Regions from separate parts of the Evansella cellulosilytica DSM 2522 genome, predicted to be linked through region 1. Evidence: riboswitches for the same ligand, from Rfam matches in the RefSeq annotation. Region 1 holds a riboswitch; each other region holds the start of a gene.
The links. A riboswitch is a leader RNA that binds a small molecule or an ion and turns the genes downstream of it on or off. The one in region 1 is predicted to bind lysine.
Positions count from the first base shown of each region.

Region 2: it holds a riboswitch for lysine, as region 1 does, so the genes downstream of both, lysA (diaminopimelate decarboxylase) here and BCELL_RS15595 (aspartate kinase) in region 1, are expected to answer to the same signal.
Region 3: it holds a riboswitch for lysine, as region 1 does, so the genes downstream of both, dapA (4-hydroxy-tetrahydrodipicolinate synthase) here and BCELL_RS15595 (aspartate kinase) in region 1, are expected to answer to the same signal.

Region 1 covers NC_014829.1:3,358,340-3,363,817, forward strand. Annotated here, with positions in the region: gene BCELL_RS15585 (TrkH family potassium uptake protein) at 1-1,056, opposite strand, end outside; gene BCELL_RS15590 (YslB family protein) at 1,224-1,667, shown strand; gene BCELL_RS15595 (aspartate kinase) at 1,735-2,973, opposite strand; lysine riboswitch at 3,221-3,402, opposite strand; gene uvrC (excinuclease ABC subunit UvrC) at 3,497-5,275, opposite strand.
Region 2 covers NC_014829.1:1,984,697-1,990,174, reverse strand. Annotated here, with positions in the region: gene BCELL_RS09050 (peptidylprolyl isomerase) at 1-359, opposite strand, end outside; gene lysA (diaminopimelate decarboxylase) at 503-1,837, opposite strand; lysine riboswitch at 1,954-2,129, opposite strand; gene BCELL_RS09040 (spore germination protein) at 2,193-3,677, opposite strand; gene spoVAEA (stage V sporulation protein SpoVABEA) at 3,658-4,239, opposite strand; gene BCELL_RS09030 (stage V sporulation protein AB) at 4,282-4,698, opposite strand; gene BCELL_RS09025 (stage V sporulation protein AA) at 4,691-5,302, opposite strand.
Region 3 covers NC_014829.1:2,422,152-2,427,629, reverse strand. Annotated here, with positions in the region: gene BCELL_RS11080 (MtnX-like HAD-IB family phosphatase) at 1-33, opposite strand, end outside; gene BCELL_RS11075 (GNAT family N-acetyltransferase) at 284-841, opposite strand; gene BCELL_RS11070 (hypothetical protein) at 866-1,117, opposite strand; gene BCELL_RS11065 (3'-5' exonuclease) at 1,361-2,023, opposite strand; gene dapA (4-hydroxy-tetrahydrodipicolinate synthase) at 2,095-2,982, opposite strand; lysine riboswitch at 3,138-3,328, opposite strand; gene gdhA (NADP-specific glutamate dehydrogenase) at 3,415-4,785, opposite strand; gene gltC (glutamate biosynthesis transcriptional regulator GltC) at 4,951-5,478, shown strand, end outside.

The DNA.
Region 1 (5,478 bases):
AAACGCTTTTTGGCGGTCCTCTTCGTGTATTTCTCTCCCAAATGCTTTTACATCTTTTCTTCCTAAAGCAAAGCTTCTAATTGTTAAAAACATGACCGCAAGCGTTGTCGTACGAATACCACCACCAACACTTGATGGACTCGCGCCGATAATCATTAATGCTGATAAAAACAATAAGCTCGCCAAAGTTAATTGAGAGACATCCATTGTCGCTAAACCGCCACTTCTTGCAGTAGCCGAATTAAATAGTGAAAAAAATAGTTGCTGATGCCAACTTAATCCATCGTAAAAAGCGTTTTTTTCTATGATCCACAAACCTACTACACCGATTCCGAACACAATAAAATAAGTAGAGGCAGCAATTTTCGTAAACAAGCTAAACCTAAAACTTCTATCCTTCGAAGTAAAATACTCCTTTAACTCCATTAATACAGGGAATCCAATTGCTCCAGCGAAAATTAAAAGAATGGAAACTAATTGAACAAAGTAATCATCAACGAATGGAATTAAAGAAGCTCCTGTAACGTCAAAGCCGGCATTCGTAAAAGCTGATAATGCGGCAAAGGCACCTTGATAGTATGCCTCTCCAACTGTATCAAAATAGTTTAAGAAATACGTTCCCAGTATTAATGCACCTATTATTTCTATTCCTAAAGCGACAAACAAAATTCCACGCATTAAATTAACGAGACCAGAAAAAGCAATTTGATTGTGGTCTACCATGATAAGCATACGTTGGGAAAGATTTATTTTCCTACCGAATACGAGCCAAATGAATGTCCCTAGTGTCATCACACCAATTCCACCTAATTGAATCGCTAACGCTAATATAAAAACACCGAAACCACTATAAGTTTCAGAAACGTTTACGACAGTAAGTCCTGTGACACTTACTGCACTTACTGATGTGAAAAGAGCCTCAGAGTAGGTAACGTTTACACCAGGCTGCGCTGATATTGGTAAGTATAAAAAAATACTAAATACAAACATTGCTATTATGTAAGAAAATACAATAATCCTAAAAGGACTTAAAAACTTACTCATACCAAGATTCATTTAACATTACCTCCGCCTATAAATCGGGTAATAGTATAACACGGGATTAACATATATACTATAGTTTGTCCAAGAAATTCATGGATAATTTTTATCCGAATGAATCATGTATGTGGTAATATAATAAAAGAATAAGTTTACAGATTAACAAATGAAGGATGAATGCAATGGCCAAGAAGAAACAGTGGATTGACACAATTGAAGAACTCAATATGGAGGTTTCAGCTTATAGTAATCATCTTCTTCGCCATGTATTATTACCTGAACTATTAGGGGAAGATGAGGAAAGTATTTTATACTGGGCAGGAAAATCAGTTGCGAGAAAGCTTAAAACAGAGCAATTAGATGACCTCTCACTTTTTTTTGAAAAGGCGAACTGGGGAACACTTTCTCTCTTAAAAGAAAAAAGGACCGAAAAACATTACGAATTAGTAGCTCCCCTTATGATACACGAACGCCCTGTGACTTTAGAATGTGGTTTTTTAGCGCAATGGACTGAGCAGCAAACACAGTATGTGACAGAGGCCACATATGAAGTGAAAAAGAAAAAGCCTTTAACGTGTCGGATCATCGTTCGTTGGGATAACTCCGATCCTATTTATAAGGACTAATAAATATTTATTTTAGAAAAAAATGGGGACTCAAAAGGCTAACCTTATGAGTCCCCATTTATTGTTACTATGATGTTACTTTCGCTTCTTCTCGCACATCTAAGTCAAATGCGGTGTGAAGTGCTTCCACTGATTTCACCATATCTACTTCAGGTATGACAACAGATACTTTAATTTCTGACGTACTTACCATTTTAATAGAAACTTCTTGCTCAGAAAGTACTGTAAACATGTTTGCGGCAACACCAGGGTTTGAAACCATACCAGAACCAACTATTGATACTTTTGCCAAGTTATCCTCGTGACGAATATGCTCGTAACCTAATTCCTCTTTATTTTTCTCTAAAATAGAAAGCGCTTCTGTCAATTCATGTGTGTGAATGGAAAAAGATATATTCATTTCATTTTTGCCTGTCATTTGTTGAATGATAATGTCGACATCAATGCCCGATTCCGCAAGTGCTGAGAACACATTTGACATTGTATTAAAGTTATTCGGTAAATGTTCAATTGTAATTTTTGTCACTGCACCTTCAAAAGCTAATCCTCGTACTGCTAAATTTTGTTCCATTGACGCTTCCTCCTCTACAATCGTTCCTTCTTTATCAACCATGCTTGATCTAACAATAAGTGGTACATTATAGTTCTTTGCAAATTCAACTGCTCTAGGATGCAATACTCCAGCACCTAAGTTTGCAAGCTCCAGCATTTCATCATAGGAAATGCTATGTAGTTGTCGAGCTTTTTTAGCAGTTCTAGGGTCACAAGTATAAACACCAGTAACATCTGTAAAAATAGAACATGATTCAGCTTTAAGGGCAGCAGCCAACGCTACTGCAGTTGTATCAGAACCACCACGACCAAGCGTTGTTATCTCACCGCTTTCCGTCATCCCTTGAAAACCAGCTACTATTACAGCTTTATTTTCATCTAAAGCGGATTGCACTCTATCTGTCTCAATTCCCATTATTCTAGCGTTTTGGTGAATAGGCTCCGTTTTAATCCCCGCTTGCCAACCAGTAAACGAAACGGCATCAATACCGATTTCCTTTAAAGCCATAACCATTAAGGACATCGTTACTTGCTCACCAGTACTTAATAGCATATCCATTTCTCTTTTATCAGGATGCTCACTTATATCTTGCGCTAATCCTACTAACGCGTCGGTTGATTTCCCCATCGCAGATACAACGGTAACTACTTTGTTACCTGCTTCCATTGCAGCTTTCACCTTTTCAGCTGCTCTTTTAATTTTTGTTACATCTCCTACAGAAGTCCCTCCGAACTTCTGAACAATCGTTGCCAACATGAACGCCTCCTCTTTTGATTCAAACATACATTTCATTGTACTCTCTGCCCTATTTAATAGAACATAATCAATAAAGATAGCTCACGGATGAAACCTATGAAAGTATGAAGCTAACATACCCTATTCAGCTTTAATTAAACTGAAATTTTTCATGAGGTTTCGACAAAAATAAAATAAAAAACGACAGTAGGCTATATCCCACTGTCGAATACGACTTTTAAAATATGATACATACAAAGCCGCTCCGTGAGATAGTGCTCCATGCAGTTCTCCTGCATGACAGTTCTGTACTTATTCAATACAGATCCAGAAGATTGTCGTTGAGAAAACATTTCTTCTTCGGCGAATTCCCCTTTCAAGCTATGATCTTTGAAGCTCAACCTTCTCTCATAGTTTACTGATGGTTTTCGCACCTCTACCTTCACTCCTAAGAGCAAAAAGTTATGAATTTTTATTTTTTTGTAAGGAAATATTACACAAATAGTAGTTTATCAAATACATTTTTTTTTTGCAATTACGATTATTGCTCCTCTTCTTGTATTTTATCGAATAGCGCTTTAGCAACTAACTTTGGTATACCTACACCTTCAATTTCCTCTATATTAGCTTCCTTTATTCGCTTTAACGATCCAAAATGCTTTAAAAGTTCCCTTTTTCTCTTTTCTCCAATTCCCTCAACATCATCAAGTATAGAAGAAAACATTGATTGCTTTCTTACGTTTCTATGAAACGTAATGGCAAATCGGTGCACTTCATCTTGAATTCTTTGGAGTAAATAAAACTCCTGACTCGTTCTTTTCAAAGGAACGACCTCAGCCGGATCTCCGATCATAAGTTGTGAAGTACGGTGCTTTTCATCCTTTACGAGGCCGCAAACAGGAATATAAATGCCGAGCTCGTCCTCTAACACACCTTGCGCAGCAGAAATTTGTCCTTTTCCTCCATCGATTACAATTAAGTCAGGAAGTGGTTGATTTTCTTTCAGCAACCTTATATATCTTCTTCGAACAACTTCTCTCATCGATTCATAGTCATCAGGTCCCTCTACATCTTTCACTTTGTATTTACGATAGTTCTTTTTATCTGGCTTACCATCCAAAAAAGAAACCATCGCAGATACAGGATCGACTCCTTGAATATTAGAGTTATCAAAAGCTTCGATTCGATGAGGCGTTTCTATATTTAGTGCAGCACCGAGACGTTCAATTGCAACGATCGTTTTTTGCTCATCTCGCTCTATAAGATCGAATTTCTCCTTTAAGGCTATTTGTGCATTTTTATTAGCAAGGTCAACTAATTGCTTCTTTTGTCCTTTTTTAGGTTTAAACGTCTTCACTTGAATAAACTCTTGTACGACAGCCTCATCTATCACTTCCGGAATTAATATCTCCTTCGGTTTACGATGTTGATCGTTTAAATAAAACTGCCCAACATATGTGTAAAAATCATCCTCTGGCTCTTGGTACATTGGAAACATAGAAACATCTCTTTCAATCAATTTACCTTGTCTAATAAAAAATACTTGGACGCACATCCAACCTTTGTCATATGCATAACCAAATACATCTCGATCAACTTCATCTGTCATCGTCATTTTTTGCTTTTCCATCACGGCTTCTATGTGCTGTACTTGGTCTCTCAATTCTTGCGCACGTTCAAAGTTCAACTCTTCAGATGCTTCTAGCATTTTATTCGTTAAGTTTTCTTTAATCTCCTTATGACCACCATTTAAAAATTTAGTAATTTCTTGCACCATTTCTTGATTTTTTTCTTGTGTAACATCAAACTCGCACGGAGCTAAGCATTGTCCGATATGATAATATAAACAAACTCTATCAGGTAACGTGCGGCATTTCCTTAGCGGATATAGGCGATCCAACAATTTTTTCGTTTCATTAGCAGCGTGCACATTCGGATATGGGCCAAAATATTTCCCACCATCTTTTTTGACCTTTCTCGTAGTAATTAAGCGAGGGTGCTCCTCTTTCGTAATTTTTAAATAAGGATAACTTTTATCATCCTTCAAGAGTACATTATATTTTGGTTCATGCTTTTTAATAAGATTTTGCTCGAGAAGTAAAGCCTCTATATTTGATGAAGTGACAATATATTCAAAGTCTCGTATTTCCGAAACGAGGCGTTGAGTTTTTTTATCATGAGAACCAGTAAAATAAGAGCGGACGCGATTTCTTAGTAACTTCGCTTTCCCTACATAAATAATCGTTCCATGTTTATTTTTCATTAAATAGCAGCCAGGCTGTGCTGGCACTAACGATAATTTCTCCTTTAATTCTGGCATTTTTGTTCTCCCCTTTTATATTGAACCCAATTACTAATATCACTTCGTTTATATTTATAAATTTATCATAAAGGTGCATTTTATTATACAGGATTTAATAGGAGGTATACTTTACAATTTCTTGAAGTCGTTATTGGCTAATAAAACTATCTAGGAGGAAGTTGATGTGAGGCAAATTTCACAATATTAGGTTAACAAAGAAA
Region 2 (5,478 bases), 1.4 Mb from region 1:
ACTTGTCCAAAAACTGTATGAACGCCGTCTAAATGTGGCTGTGGCTCGTGTACGATAAAGAACTGACTACTTCCAGTGTCCTTTCCAGCATGTGCCATTGATAAAGATCCTTGTACGTGCTTATGTGGATTACCTTCTGTTTCACACTTTATTGTTTTTCCACTTCCACCCGTTCCTGTTCCTAATGGACATCCACCTTGTGCCACGAAACTAGGGATTACTCTGTGAAAAGTAAGTCCGTTATAAAAGCCTTCGTTTGCTAACTTTTCAAAGTTTTCTACTGTCCCTGGTGCTTCATTAGGGAAAAATTCGATTTGAATTTTTTCGCCATTCTCCATTGTGATTGTGCCTTTTTTCATATTGTTAATCCTCCTGAGTTTATGTAATTAATGTATTCATTTTACATCCATCCCATTGTACACTATTTGATAATAGAAATAAAACTAGGTTGCCCCAAAGTGTCCACACTTTTTAAACAACCTAGTTCTGTATTAGTACCCTTTTATAAACTGTTAGCTAAGTTTTTTGTATTGCTTCGATATGACACTTCATTTTTTACTAAGTCTTCATAAGATTCTCTCTTTATTACACATTGTTCTTGACCATCCTCTACAAAAATAACTGCTGGTCGGAGAATTCTATTGTAATTATTGGCCATCGAATAACCGTATGCTCCCGTTGAAAAAACTGCGAGCAAATCACCAGCCTCTGTTTTTGGTAACTCTATATCCCAAATTAACATATCTCCACTCTCGCAGCACTTTCCAGCAATAGATACAAGCTCTTCGCTTTTCCCGTCCATTTTATTAGCTATTTGAGCAGCATATTTCGCTTGATATAATGCCGGTCTGATATTATCCGTCATCCCACCATCAACCGAAACATACGTCCGAATGCCCGGTATTTCTTTTCTTGATCCGATAGAATAAATCGTTGTACCTGCTTCTCCTACTAAAGATCTTCCAGGTTCAATCCATACCTCAGGTAGTGTCATGTTAAATTTTTGCGCATAATGTTTTACTGCTTTCACCATCGCTTGAACATATTCTTCTAATGGAAGTGGTTCATCTTCGATAGTATACTTGATACCGAAACCACCGCCAAGATTTAAAACGTTAGGCTCATAACCAAGCTTGTTCTTCCATGTTAAAAGGTGATTATAAATGGCCTCCACCGCAGAGGTAAATCCATCAGTCTCAAAGATTTGTGAACCAATATGAGAGTGAACCCCTTCCAGTTGAACATATTGATGTTCTTGAATCATCATGATTGCCTTTTCTGCTTGCCCACTTTGTATATCAAAACCAAATTTAGAATCCTCTTGTCCAGTTGAAATATATTCATGCGTATGTGCTTCCACACCTGGAGTAATGCGAATAAGAACTTTCATTTCTTTTTTTAATGATTGCGTAATTGCCATCAACCATGATAATTCCGTAAAATTATCAACAACAATGCATCCTATTCCTTCTTTTACCGCCATTTCTATTTCATCAGGACTTTTGTTATTTCCGTGAAAATGAATTCTTTCTACCGGAAAATTAGATTTTAATGCAGTGTAAAGTTCACCACCAGATACAACATCTAAGCTTAAACCTAGTTCGTCTATTAACTGGAACATTGCAATGGAACTAAACGCTTTACTGGCATATGCAACTTGATATTCAATATTTTCCTCTTCAAAAGCACTTTTAAATGCTTGTGCTCTATTTACAATATCCTTTACATCGTATACGAACAAAGGAGTGCCATACTTCTCCACAAGCTTCGTCGTATCTACCCCTCCAATTTCTAAGTGCCCTTGTTCATTTATTTTCCCCGTACCATGTAAATCCATCGTTGTTACTCCTCTCACTGGCCATATAAAAATGATATAGCCAATATATAATATAGACGTGTAAAAAGGATAACGGAGCAAATCCCATCCGTTATCCTTTGACGTAAACATTCAATCCATCGGATAGTACTCCACTGCTAAAAACAGTGACAGTGTGTTGCCTATTAAACAACACCCCAGCATTTTAAGTTGGCTCCTTAAAACACTTCGGCAAATTGACCTTTCCATTACTTTCAGTGCTCGCCATTAACTCCAGTAATGTACTCATTCGTTTTGCGCCCCTAACGCATGGTATATTTTATTATCATTTATGCTGTTTTCAACGATATCATATCTTCCTTATTGTTTCAAGAAGTTAATTGCTATTAGATTGCTTCACTGCGTCCTGTGGCTTTACAATACTAGGTCTACGGCGCTTAATCGGCATTGCTTGCCTTATTAAAACATCTAAGGCTGCAACTGGATAAAACGGTAGAAATGGCCATAAATACGGTACATTTAGAGACCTAATACAAGCTAGTGCAACAAAGAATATTGTCGTACCAATGACAAACCCTGGTGCATGAAATAGACCAACTAAAACTAGCAGCACTAGACGTAACATCTTCAAAGCTAAAGCAAGTTCATAACTAGGCGTTGCAAACATGCCTATCGCTCCTATAGCTACGTAAAGTATGACTTCTGGAATTAATAGCCCGACCTCTATTGCTATTTCACCAATTAGAAGTGCTGCAACTAAACCTAATGCTGTCGCTAGCGGGGAAGGGGTATGAATAGCAGCCATCCTCAACAATTCTATTCCTAATTCTGCAACAAATATTTGCGCAAAAACCGGTACGTTTGTTGTTTCATCTGGCCCAATATAATCAAGATTATCAGGTAATAACCCTGGTTCTAACACCATTAATAACCATAATGGTAGTATAAATAATGAAAAGAGCATACCCGAAAACCTCACCCAACGTAAGAAAGTTCCAACGAGAGGGGCTTGCCGATACTCTTCTGCATGTTGTACATGGTGAAAGAAAGTAGTTGGAAAAATAATCACACTTGGTGATGCATCAACAATGACAATAACATGTCCTTCTAATATGTGAGTTGCTGCTACATCAGGCCTTTCAGTATATCTTACGATAGGGAACGGATTTGCTCCTTGCTTAACTACAAACTCCTCTACAACTTTATCCGCCATCGTTAATCCGTCAATGTCAATATTCTCTAATTCTTTCCGGATTACCTCGACTAGATTTGGATCTGCAACTCCATCAATATAACTAATACATACATCTGTTTTTGACCTACGACCAATTCTCATTATTTCGTTTCTTAAGTTTTCATCACGGATCCTTCTTCTAGTCAGAGCCGTATTTTCTATAATATTTTCAGTGTATCCATCACGACTTCCACGAACAACTCGTTCCGTATCCGGCTCTTCTGGACCTCTACCAGGATAACTTCGAACATCGATAATAATGGCATCCGGTTCACCTTCAACGATGATGACGATTAAACCAGCTAACAATTGGCCAATTGCATCATCTACCGTTTTTACATGCTCTACTTGAACATGGGTTAATCGATTTTCTATCTGTTCTCTAACATTATTTTCTTTTACTTCATTGGCGTCCAAGTACATCAATTCTTTTAACAGTTCAATTGTATACTGGATATCACAAAGTCCGTTTACAAAATAAAATTGGATTTCTTTATCCAATATGTAAAGCTTGCGAATACCAACATCAAAGCTTGTGCCGATTCCGACTCTTTCAGTAAAGTTTTTTTCATTTTCTCTACTATTTCTAGAGATTGGCTGATTGACTTTATCGTGTACTGGATCCATTGTAACCACTCCTTTCTATAATTAATTCGATCGCTTGTTTTGTAATAGGAGCCCCCATTTTTATAGCATCTTTACCTCCCATTTTACCAATGTCACCAATCCCAACAATCATCGGAATTGATAATTGATCTAGTACTGACACCGTATCCCCTCGCAGTCTACCGACTTCCGTATCTCTAATTCCATCCTTATCTACACCGAACTCTGTTAATGTACCGTTTCTGTCAATACTGACATCAATCCTCGTCCATTCGTGTGAATAAGATTGTGATGCTACAGCAATGGCACCTAATATTTTTATATTGGGGCATTGAACGACATCAATTAAAACGGATTCGCCAGGACCTTCATCGGGGAAACCGCAATCATCAAATAAAACGAGCACTAAATCTTTCTTTGCATTTAAAATTAATTGTATTAATGTATCACTATTAATTCTTGTAGGATTGCCACTTGATTCTGATATTAATTCACATTGAAGCTCTTTGGAGACATAATCAACAGCCTCCCTTGCTGATGCATCTCCATCAGTGACTAATATAACCTGCTTCATCAATTTCATGTAATCGCTCCTTTGTTCTAGTAAGCTCACTACTTTACTTACTTAGCGAACGAAAAATAACCAGTGATATAAGGAACCGAGTATTTTTCCAAGCACAATTGCCCATAGTAGCAAATTCACTTTGTTTTTCATCCCAATACGCTTTGCAAGAATCGGGAACACATTAAGTACTTCCGTTAATGCAGCTGCTAATAAACCAATAAACATTCCACACAATAAACCAATTGCTATTACAATAGGCGTTGGAAACGAAAGATGAGGTTCACCTAAACTGAACCACACACCTGCTAGAGCTCCTAGTACAATGGCCACTTCATAATAACGAAGACTTTTTTCAGATCGAGTCAAGTCAGCTAACCTTGGAATTACTCCTAACACTGTTAAAAAAGCGACGAAACCACTCCCTACAGCTAACCCACCTGCTAGTCCTATGAACATCAAAAGTATGAAACTAACCATCTCTTTCCTTCCAGGCCTCATTCTCATAGACGGATACGTACCTATCCATATTTTCCTGATAATTAAACATTTCTATTTCCATAGGACTTGGTTCTTCGTTAATTCGTTTCCTAAATACATGATTAAAAAATAAAATCATACCTAATCCAAGACCAATTGAGTATGGTATTTGTAATAAAATAGGATGTTCTACAGTTTCTCCTGTAATGGACTCATATAATTTCAAATGCACTTCCTGCATACTCACATCTTCGTGAAAATTCATAATCGCTAATCCAGCACCGATGAAAAGTAAACACCAAACAAATAGCAACAACACGGGTTGCTTAAAGTTATTCTTCTGTTTGCTATACACGATTGTTTGGGTTGGACCTATTACTTGAACATCTACATTTTTTATCAATTGCTGTATCTTGTTTACAATAAACATGGAATCAATCACATATAACTTCTTACTCATGTCGACTTTATACACCAGAATGTTCTTAATTTCTTGTTCACCCGCGCCATCAACGATGACTTGTGCTATATCACCAATTACAACAGATTGATCTTTCTCCCCCCAATAACGGCTTTTCAAACGAATGTATACTTTTTTACTCATCGAAAAACCTCTTTTCACGATATTCTCTCGAATAGTATGTAAAGATAAAGCCATTTCCATGCATATCTAATATTAAGAGATTGACTTAAAAGGTAAATACGACCTTTAGAGTCAATCTCTAAGCAATGTGCGTTGCCTCCAAAAAAGTTAGTCCACTCATTGAAATTTTTATAGTG
Region 3 (5,478 bases), 940 kb from region 1:
ATCAAAATCTGATACAAAAGCCCATTTACCCATGAAATAACCCTCCTTAATTACGATACTTTTTCATTATAACAGACATATTCTAAAGATTATAATAGGCTTAACAAAGCTTGTCTTATGTCTTTTTTAAAATAATCAGAGATTGTGTCACGTTATATGAGATTAATACGAGTGAATGAGAATTTAATCGCTCTCAAAGTGATTGCCGCGACTCCCCAAATACTTTAAGATTGACTCAAAAGGATAAAGGCACCCTTTTGAGTCAATCACAACTATAAAAGTATTAATTCAAGTATTCACGTTTTAACATAGAATAAACGAAAACATCTGTGAACGTTTTGTTCACATAATGATGTTCTCTTAACCTACCTTCCAAATTGAACCGATATTTATTTAAGATTTTTATCACAATATCATTTTGGCAGTTTGTCATCGCATAAATTTTGTTAAGAGACATCATTGTAAATCCATAGTGTATAAGAGCACGTAAAGATTCCGTTGCATAGCCATTTCCCCAGTATTTACTATTTAAATGACCCCCGATTTCAGCATGAGAAGAGCTTCGGTCCCAGTTTTTAAATCCGCAAGTACCAATTAAACTTTGATTATCTTTGAGCGTTACTCCCCAGAATAGCTGATGAGGATCATGATGCGACGCTTTCATTAATCTTATTAAATTTTCAGCTTCTTTCAAACTATGAATTGGATTACTTTTTTCTAACTGCAATACTTTTGGATCTGAGTATAAGTTGTAAATAGCCATTTTGTCATCAAAGTCAATAGATCGAAAATGAAGGTTTTCAGTTTCAAATGCGCCTGAAGGTAGGGTCTTTAAATGCATTTAACCACTGCCTTTTTGGTCATTTTAATAGTACGCTCTACGACGAAAACCTGCTATTCCGATTAATGGAATAGCAATGAGTGCACCGACTGCTAACGGAAAAAAGAATAATCCTGGTCCAGTTTGCTCACTTGGTGCTGGTTCTTGACGTAAATAAACATTTTCATGGTCTACTTTTTCAATTTTACCAAAGTACTTCTTTCCGTGATGATCTGTAATTTCTACATCCTGGCCGATGTTATCTTGACATAATTGGTAGTAATAGTTTACTGACATTAGCCACACCCTTTATATTTAATTCAGGAAATTTATACTCTTATTTCCTTCTATACGATTAGCGTATGTACCAGCTAATTAAATGAAATAGGGAGGACGCCTGTTTTTTGAAAATGTTTTGGAGCGTTTATGCCATAGGTAGTAGCAAGTGGTTATACTAATTTGTAACGTGTTAGCAACTTCACAATAATTAATATTAAAATGAAATAAAGGTTGACCAGAAGTTTAGTTCTTGGCCAACCTTTATATTTTATCAGTGGAGTGTATATGTTTTATTTGTTTCTCACTTTTAGAGTGGGGGCGATTTCGCCTTTTTTTACGTTTCGATTCGAAAAGATTTAATTCTTTTTCAGTAATCATGTTAGTACGTAATGTAACTTCATCAAAGTATTTTATTAATAACAATGCGGTGTTAATCGTGTCATCAATACCTCTATGCGCTTGACCAACGGGCTCAATATTTGCTAAATGTAGCGCATTTTTTAAGCCTAACTGATTTTTCGTATTTTGTTTTAATGCTTTTCCGATTTGTGGCTGAATATCATTGTAATTCTTAAACCACTTTAACTTCATGTTATTTCGAAGACATTGATCGATGAAGTGTACTTTATCGTCTTTTCCCCAAGAACATAGAAAATAATCTTCTTCTTTTTGTAGCCAAAAAATGAATTTCTTCATGCCATCTGAAAAGGGTATCGCACTTTTAACATCATCTTGAGTCATATTGATAAACTTTCTGGAGCTCTTCGGAATATATCCATTTTTCGGGAGCATATAAATTTGGATATCGTCAATTATTTTAAGAGATGTTAAGTCTACCTTACATGCACCAATCTCAATAATTTCACTCAACTGTCCTTTTTTGAATCGTTTCACGAGTTCTAAGTCGTATACTACTGCAATCAAAATGAAGCCTCCTCTTCTTATTCATTTGTATTTTAACACATTTTTAAACGATAGAAGGGGAGGGGATATAATTAAACAGCTCTAGACAGCAGCTTATGTTGTAAACATTCATATAATACTTTTGACTCTTCCTGAGTTAAAGGTACTAATGGCATTCTTACTGAGCCAGCATTTATTCCAAACATTTCTAGTGCTGCTTTAACAGGTGTTGGATTTGGAGCAATAAATAGAGCATGCATCATTGGTAATAATTCTTGATGTAACTGTTTTGCCAATAATGCATTTCCAGTTTCATGGGCATCAATCATTTCTTTCATTTCACTCCCTAATATGTGTGATGCTACTGAAACAACACCATGACCACCAACCGAAAGAGTAGGTAATGTTAAACTATCATCACCACAGTATACATAAAACGAATCATACGTTTTTTCAGCAATTGCGGCAATAGCATTTATATCTCCACTGGCTTCTTTCACTGCCACAATATTGTCAATGTTTGAGAGCTTAATAATAGTATTTGGGTCTATGTTAACAGAGCAACGCCCAGGAATATTATAAAGCATGATTGGGAGGGAGGTACTATGAGCAATTTTTTCAAAGTGTCGATATATCCCTTCCTGACTTGGCTTATTATAATAAGGAGCAACAAGCATCGCAGCATCAACACCGCTCTCTTCAGCAATTTTTGTTAGCTGTATAGATGATTTTGTGCTGTTTGTTCCTGTACCAGCTATTACAGGAATCCTCCCGTCTACTTCTTTTACTACATACTTAAAAAAATCAGTTTTTTCTTCTATTGTCAATGTAGGAGATTCACCTGTTGTTCCTCCAATGACAATGCTGTCGGATCCATTGTCAATTAAATAGTGAATCAGTGATTTAGTTGCCGGATAATCAATTTCTTCATCATGATCGAATGGCGTAATCATCGCAGTTATTAATGTTCCAAAATTCATGTAAAGCACCTCTATTCAACAGATTTTAGTTTCGACTAGTCGAAAAAAGTTCGTGAATAGAGCTAAATCAGGTGAACAATCATTACTTAAACATAAAAAAGCAGCAACGAGGACATCGTTGCTGCTAGATATCAGTTTACTAAATGATTATTCTAGCGTGAGATAGCCCTCCATATAGTGTCATTAAAAATGAACTATATGACAGTCCTGCACTTATTCAATGACAGAACCAGCAACATACTTGTGAGTAGTATGCCGCTTCGGCAAATTCCCCTTTCCACATTTTTCATAGGATCTCATCATCCTCTAAAAGTGTACTAATGGTTTTTGCACCTCTAAACTCACTTCAAATTAGGATTGAAGTTAAGAATATGAACTTTATTTTACTCTAACAAATTTACTTTCGTAATGCAAATGTTAGGAGTGGGGGACTTATATGACCCCTTGCGTAATCATAGCATCCGCTACTTTGACAAAACCAGCAATGTTCGCTCCAACTACAAGGTTACCTGGAACACCATATTCCTCTGCCGCTTTTAAGCTGTCGTTGTAAATATTTGTCATAATCTCTTTTAGCTTTCCATCAACCTCGTCAAAAGTCCAAGATAGTCTTGCACTATTTTGAGCCATTTCAAGTGCTGATACTGCTACTCCTCCAGCATTAGCTGCTTTAGCAGGGCCAAACAGTACATTGTTTTCAAGAAACACATCTACAGCTTCTAAAGTGGAAGGCATATTAGCACCTTCACCAATGGCTTTTACGCCATTTGCAACTAATAGTTTCGCAGCTTCTTCATCGATTTCATTTTGTGTAGCACAAGGAAGCGCAATGTCACAAGGTATTTTCCAAATACCCCCAAAACCTTCATAAAAAACTGAACCAGGATGTTCCTTCACATATTCAGAAATTCTTTTACCTTCTACTTCTTTTAAGCGTTTAACAGTATTTAAGTCAATGCCATTTCGATCATATACATATCCACTTGAGTCACTACATGCTAGGATTTTAGCACCAAGTTCCATTGCTTTTTCCATAGCATAGATCGAAACATTTCCTGACCCTGATACGACAACTGTACTGTCTTTAAAACTCAAGCCTTTACTTTTTAGCATCTCATTAACAAAATACACTGTGCCGTAACCGGTAGCTTCTTTACGGGCAAGACTTCCTCCATAACCTACACCTTTACCTGTTAGTACTCCTGCTTCATAGGCACCGCGCATTTTTTTATACTGCCCAAACATATAGCCAATTTCTCTAGCCCCAACACCAATGTCTCCAGCTGGTACATCTGTATCAGGTCCTATATACTTACTTAATTCAGACATAAAACTTTGTGTAAATCTCATAATTTCAAAATCGGATTTCCCTTTAGGATCAAAGTCAGATCCACCTTTACCGCCACCAATAGGTTGTCCAGTTAAAGAATTTTTAAATATTTGTTCAAATCCTAAAAACTTGATAATACTCTGATTCACTGATGGGTGAAATCTTAACCCACCTTTATAAGGACCAATAGCACTATTAAACTGGACACGATAACCACGATTCACTTTTACATTCCCTTGATCGTCTACCCAAGGAACTCTAAAAGAAATCGTTCTTTCAGGTTCAACCATTCTTTCTAATATTGCATGCTTTATATACTGAGGGTTTTTAGCTAAAACAGGAACTAATGAATCTAACACTTCCTTTACCGCTTGTAAAAACTCAGTCTCATGCGCATTGCTTTTTTTTACTTGCTCATATACACCGTTAACATAATGTTGTACTTCTTGGTTTTCTTTTACTGCTGTACTCATATTTAACCTCCTAGTGAAAATAAATGTTAAAAAATAGTGACGAATTTAAAAATATGTTAGATTTTCTACTATGCTGTATTTTATAATTTAATAATCACGTAAACAATATCAAAAACAGATAACACCTATGCTTTTTATAGATCCGTCGGTAAGGAGGGAGTAACATTGGAATTTAGACAGATCAAATATTTCATTGAAGTTGCAGATCGTGAGCATGTTACAGATGCAGCTTATGCGCTACATGTTGCACAATCGGCTGTTAGTAGACAAATCTTTAATTTAGAGAAAGAATTAGGTGTCGATTTATTTATTCGAGATGGTAGATCTGTTAAATTAACGCCAATCGGTAAGTTATTTTTAGAAAGAGTAAAGCATGCAATGAACTTAATGGAGGACGCAAAAAAAGAAGTGTTAGATTATTTAGAGCCAGAAAAGGGTACTGTTCGTATTGCATTTCCAAGTAGTCTTGCGGCATACACACTGCCGAGAGCTATTTACGCATTTCGCCAACTATATCCTGAGGCACAATTTCATCTGAAGCAAGCACTCTACAATGAACTCGTTGACAGTGTTAGGAAAGGTTATTTCAATTTGGCATTAATAGCACCTATTGTTAAAGAAGAAAGAAATATAGATACTAAAGTATTATTTCACGAAAATGTTGTCGCACTATTACCAGCAAACCATCCAATG